Tunturibacter gelidoferens: one gene and its partner. The protein of the gene in region 2 binds, or shares a complex with, the protein of the main gene of each other region. Links are inferred from orthologs where the notes say so. Each region holds a gene or a part of one and is shown on either strand. Other genes may lie near its edges.

Region 1 (2,895 bases), 2.2 Mb from region 2 along the record:
TGGCGCAATGCCGGAGCAGACCCAGGCGCGGCAATGGATTACAGAGGGGTCAAACGTACTCGACAGCTCAGTCGCCTCCACAGCCATCGCTCCCGGCTACAACTGCACGGCTCTCATCTATGAGTTCAGGCGAGACCTCGACCACGGCACGCTCTTTGTCGAGGACAGCGCGCCGGACGCTCGTACGCAGCTCAAAAACGCAGGTATCTGGTCAGCTCTCTCGCTCCGCTGAGACACGCATTACGTCAGCGAGCTTTCCAGTGGTGCCGCCTTGAAGAACAGCACCCCAATCACTGAAGCCACCAGAGTCTGAACAGGAGCCAGCCAGTATTTGGAGATTCGCATCAGCTCAAAAGAGTCCGCCGCGACGAAAGGTTCTATCGCGATGGTCAGTACGACCAGCAGCAGGTAGACAATCGAGAGCGCATAACACAGCCTCAAAAAAGATCGTCTCACCACATACTTCAGCCGTCGCGCGTCGAGCGCCGTGTAGCAGAGCGCACCGACGATAACGCCCACCGTCGGCATGACCGACCCCAGAAACCACTTCCACGCTGGCTCAGGATCTTCCCCGTAATGGCCCGACAAGGACTGGGCAATCAGTACCAGGCCAATCACTAATGCGGAGATCAGCCAGAGTTTTGAGAGAGACGACCTCACCTGCTCCAAAGAGGCGAGCTCGCTATCGGCTAACTCCTGCATGTTCTTTGCTGGCGCCATAGGTTGATCGATGCGAATGCTTCAAGGGAAGTGTCAAGCCCGACCAGAGTACCCCATCTCCGGCCAATACGACACCCGTCCCTTCGGCTTGCGTCTCAACCTTCGCAAAAACGGTCCTCGGCAAGTCGACATTTCCCCCCAAAAAAAGAGCAGGCCCGAAGACCCGCCCTTTCTTCAGCTAATTCAACACAGCTTACTTCGCAGTAGCCTGCTTCACCCCAGCCTGCTCCGCCAGCGCAGCAGCCTTGTCGGTCTTCTCCCACGTAAAGCCCTCGCCCTTGCGGCCAAAGTGACCATACGCGGCCGTCGCCTTGAAGATCGGCTTACGCAGATCGAGCCCTTCGATGATGCCCTTCGGCGTCAGCGAGAAGTTCTTCCGAACCAGGTCCTCAAGCTTCGACTCATCGACCTTGCCCGTGCCAAACGTATCCACCAGCACGCTCACCGGCTCTGCCACGCCAATCGCGTAGGCCAACTGCACCTCGCAACGATCCGCCAGCCCAGCCGCGACGATGTTCTTCGCCACGTACCGCGCCATGTACGCCGCCGAACGATCCACCTTCGTCGCATCCTTACCGCTGAAGGCTCCGCCGCCGTGCCGTCCCATGCCGCCATACGTGTCGACGATGATCTTCCGACCCGTCAAACCCGTGTCGCCCATCGGTCCGCCGACCACAAACCGGCCTGTCGGATTGATGTGGTACTTCGTATCCTGGTCCAGCAACGCCGCCGGAATCACAGCCTGAATCACGTGCTTCAAGATATCCGCGCGCAGCTCTTCGTTGCCGACATTCTCCGCATGCTGGGTCGAGATCACCACCGCATCCACCCGCTTCGGCTTGTTATCCGAGTCATACTCCACCGTCACCTGGCTCTTGCCGTCCGGCCGCAGGTACGACATCAACCCTGACTTGCGAACCTCGCTCAGCTTCTGCGCCAGCTTGTGAGCCAGCGAGATCGGCGTCGGCATCAGCTCCGGCGTCTCGTTCGTCGCATACCCGAACATCATGCCCTGGTCGCCCGCCCCGCCCGTATCCACACCCATCGCGATATCGCCCGACTGCTTGTTGATCGTCGAGATCACCGCGCAGGTGTTCGAATCGAACCCATACAGCGCATTGTCATACCCAATCGCGGCAACGGTCCCGCGCACTAGGCTTTGGAAATCGACATAAGCCTTCGTCGTGATCTCCCCGGCGATAACCACCAGACCCGTGCAGGTCAGCGTCTCGCACGCCACGCGGCTATAGGGATCCTGCGCCAGGCAGGCGTCCAGAATCGCATCGGAGATCTGATCTGCGATCTTATCCGGATGCCCCTCAGTGACAGACTCACTCGTAAACAAAAAACGGTCGCGTTTAGCCAAAACTCCTCCAAAGAGTACCTGCCCGGACACTTAGCCCGTAACAGCGTGCGTTCTGTCTATTCTACCCACCCTCGCCCAACCGGGCAAAGGGACGCATCCGTCGGCGAAGATGATCATTCAACGGCGATATCCTGCATCAACCGGCAAACTCCCTCTTTCGCTGATACGAAAATCGCCCTTCAACGTATCCACTGCTTTTCGTAAACCACGTAGCTGGCCACCGCAACCAGCGTTGTCCCCGCAAACATCATCAACACGAAACACAGCCCACCGAGCATCAGACAGGTGCGCTTGGCCAGCGAAACGTCACTGCACTCAGGCAAGAGAAATCAGGCAAGAGAAAAGAGTTCCGTCAGGGGATCAACCGTCCATGCAGCGCAAACTTCCACACCGCCCAGCCCAGAACCCCCAGCATCGTCACCATGGTTCCGACGCCCATCCATCGAATGTTCGTCTTCGATTCGACACCACTTCTGTTCCTTCGCACATTCTCCGCGAACTCAGTCCAATCGGTATCTTCGCTGCCCGCGCCACTCTCCCTCAGGGTCGCCTCGAACCGTTCGATCCACGGAGCTTCCTCCAACCCCACCGCTGCTAAATAGCTGCGAACAATACCTTTTCGGAACACTCCGCCCGGCAAAGCGTCGTACTCTCCGGCCTCAAGCGCCTCCAGGTGACGCAGCGACACCTTCGTCTCGTCGGAGATCCTCTCCATCGAGACCTTGCGTCTCTCCCGCTCCCGTCGTAGCTCGTCGCCGAATCGTTCCATTCGCTCCGTCTAACCCTTATCGGCGCAGGCCTCATTCCTG
Region 2 (3,257 bases):
ACAACCCAGACCCAACCTCGACATACCGCTTAGGTCTCTTCCAACGCAACATCGCATACAAAACCATCGCATCCACTCGTGGATAGCCGTGACCAAATCCGCGCTGCAACACCTCCTCATAGGGTGTCAGCTCAAGAAACTCCTCCTGATACAGAGCAAGCAGCTCGGCCAGCGTACCCTTCATCCCCGCCAGATCGTACTCAACACCCAGCAGGGCACTCGGCCTGTCCCATCGTCCCCGCGTCGTCTGCAATCTCCGCCGGGAAGGCAGCGGTGAATAGTAGTCGCTCTTTCTCGCCACGACAAAACCGCACCGATCCATCGCCCACTGAAACGCGCGAACCGGAGACCTCTTCACGTTGCGAAGGCCCACATACACGTCAGGGGGCAATCTCCTTCGCAGCAGCGCTCTAACTGGCGTCTTCGTCGACATAAAGCGATACATTTCCCCCAGGATCCAGAGACCCAAGAGGAACCTATCACCCAGTCAGCTTCGGCCTTGTCATACCCTGGTCACTCAAAGGTCAAATCTTCGTTTGTACCCGAAACCCAAGGAAACCGATAACGCGCCGCGAGACGATCCACCGGCGACCTCAAGAAAAAATCAAATTTCCACAGAAAAGTTAAGTTATGGTGGCGCATTTTTCAGCTCGATAAAACAGCCATCCAAAACACCACGTCCACCACGCAAAACACCACAGCTTCACCACCAAAAAACCACCATCAAAACGCTGCTTTTCCCAAAACACCCCTCAAAACTCCAGCAAAAACAGCAAAGCCCCGGCTCTCACCGGGGCTCCACTTTTTTTCTTGAAACAACCTCTTAGTACATGCCGTCCATACCGCCGCCGCCATGCTGATGTCCGCCGCCCGCAGCTTCCTTCTTCTCCGGGATATCAGCGATCATCGCCTCGGTGGTCAGCATCAACCCAGCGATCGAAGCCGCATTCTGCAGAGCAGTACGCGTCACCTTCGTAGGATCGATAACGCCAGCCTTCACCAGGTCCTCGTAGGCGCCTGTCGCGGCGTTGTAGCCGTAGTTGGCCTCCTTCGATTCGTGGATCTTGCCGATCACAACCGCACCCTCTTCGCCAGCGTTCGAGACGATCATGCGCAAAGGCTCTTCAATCGCGCGACGAATGATCGTGGCGCCGATCTTCTCATCGCCTTCGAGGCTCTTGATCACTGCCTCAACCGCAGAGGTGCAGCGAACAAACGCCACACCGCCGCCCGGGACAATCCCTTCCTCAACAGCCGCACGCGTCGCATGCATCGCATCCTCAACACGAGCCTTCTTTTCCTTCATCTCGGTCTCTGTCGCCGCGCCAACCTTGATCACTGCAACGCCGCCAACCAGCTTGGCCAAACGCTCCTGCAGCTTCTCACGGTCGTAGTCGGAGGTGGTCTTGTCGATCTGTGCGCGAATCTCCTTCACGCGTCCTTCGACATCGCCGTCCTTACCGCCGCCATCGACGATGGTGGTGTTGTCCTTGTCGATCGTCACGCGCTTCGCAGTGCCAAGGTCCTCGATCTTCACACCCTCAAGCTTGATGCCGAGGTCTTCCGTGATCGCCTTACCGCCGGTCAGAATCGCGATATCCTGCAGCATCGCCTTGCGACGATCGCCGAAGCCAGGAGCCTTCACGGCAGCGACATTTAGCGTCCCACGCAGCTTGTTCACCACGAGAGTCGCGAGCGCCTCACCGTCCACATCCTCAGCAATGATGACTAGGGGCTTTGCGGTACGGGCAATCTGCTCGAGCAAGGGAAGCAGGTCCTTCATCGACGAGATCTTCTTCTCGTAAATAAGGATGTAAGGATTCTCAAGGGCAACTTCCATCCGCTCCGCATCGGTCACGAAGTAAGGCGAAAGATAACCGCGATCGAACTGCATGCCCTCAACGACATCCAGCTGCGTCTCCATCGTGCGAGACTCTTCAACCGTAATAACGCCGTCCTTGCCAACCTTCTTCATCGCTTCCGCGATGATTGTGCCGATTTGCGAATCCGAGTTGGCCGAGATCGTTCCAACCTGGGCAATCATATCGCCCGAAACCGGCTTAGAGAACGTCGACAAAGCACCGCCTACGGAAACACCGTTCTCATCGCGCTTGCCGATGATGGCCTCAACCGCCTTATCGATACCGCGCTTCAGAGCCATTGGATTTGCACCGGCAGCAACCGTCTTCACACCCTCGCGATAGATCGCCTGGGCCAGAACGGTAGCAGTGGTGGTACCGTCGCCGGCGACATCTGAGGTCTTCGAAGCCACTTCGCGAACCATCTGCGCGCCCATGTTCTCGAGCGAATTCGAAAGCTCAATCTCCTTGGCAACGGTCACGCCGTCCTTGGTGATCGTCGGCGAGCCAAACTTCTTCTCGATAACGACATTGCGACCTTTCGGTCCAAGCGTTACCTTCACTGCGTCGGCCAAAATATTGACGCCACGCAGGATAGCCTGACGTGAATCTTCTCCATGCAGAATCTGTTTTGCCATTGTCTTACTCCTGTTGCCAGCGGAATGCTGGTGAAAGTGTTTGTGTGAGGCGCCCGAAGCGCCGATTATGCGGCGAAGCCGCGGTATACGGCACGAAGTGCTACTTCTTGAGGATTCCGAGTACTTCTTCCTCACGCATGATCAAAAGCTCTTCGCCGTCGATCTTGATCTCGGTGCCCGAGTACTTGCCAAACAGAATGCTGTCGCCGGCCTTCACATCCAGCGGGAATACCTTGCCTTCGTCGTTCGACTTGCCCTTGCCGACGGAGATTACTTCGCCCTGCTGTGGCTTCTCTTTTGCTGAATCCGGGATGATGATCCCGCCACGAATGCTTTCGCCCTCTTCTATCCGCCGAACCAGAATCCGGTCATGCAGCGGTGTAAATGATGTTGTCGCCATTGCTTACATCTCCTTGGTGCAATTTTAGGCGAACGGGGAACCGTCCGCGTTGTTGAGCGCAGCCTCAGCCATCGACCGCCGGCCCTAGCTGCAAATAAAAGAGTGGAATAGGCCAAAAGACCCGGCTCACATCAAACTTGCGGACCGTTAGCACTCAAGCCTTCCGATTGCTAACGATAGTCAGCCCGCCTGCAGTTGTCAACTCGGCTGCGTGAAATGTGAGTGAAACTCGCGCAAGCATTTGGGGTTGCGGCAGCACACCAAATCCAACAACCAAACCTCAAAAGTCGTAGAATGAGGCCATGTCGTCACGCCGCACCGTCTGGTCGCTATCGTTTCTCGTTCTCCTCTTTGCTTTCG

What was found. Proteins that work in one complex are often made in the same cells at the same time.
Region 1: the proteins of groL (region 2) and metK are in contact, whole or in part, in a cryo-EM structure (PDB 8P4O), measured with the Escherichia coli proteins. The link is inferred for Tunturibacter gelidoferens from one-to-one orthologs.

Annotation. Positions count from the first base shown.
Region 1 is NZ_CP132938.1:1,801,455-1,804,349, forward strand. It holds metK (methionine adenosyltransferase), read right to left. Parts: upstream 2,087-2,895; coding sequence 914-2,086; downstream 1-913. Other genes in the region: RBB81_RS08145 (hypothetical protein), read left to right, coding at 1-232; RBB81_RS08150 (hypothetical protein), read right to left, coding at 241-720; RBB81_RS08160 (helix-turn-helix domain-containing protein), read right to left, coding at 2,439-2,855. UniProt on the Escherichia coli protein: Catalyzes the formation of S-adenosylmethionine (AdoMet) from methionine and ATP.
Region 2 is NZ_CP132938.1:4,018,056-4,021,312, reverse strand. Bases 161-3,160 are described here. They hold groL (chaperonin GroEL), read right to left. Parts: upstream 2,498-3,160; coding sequence 824-2,497; downstream 161-823. Other genes in these bases: RBB81_RS17525 (co-chaperone GroES), read right to left, coding at 2,598-2,897; RBB81_RS17535 (class I SAM-dependent methyltransferase), read right to left, coding at 161-433. In the rest of the region: more of RBB81_RS17535, read right to left, coding at 1-160; RBB81_RS17520 (hypothetical protein), read left to right, coding at 3,200-3,257.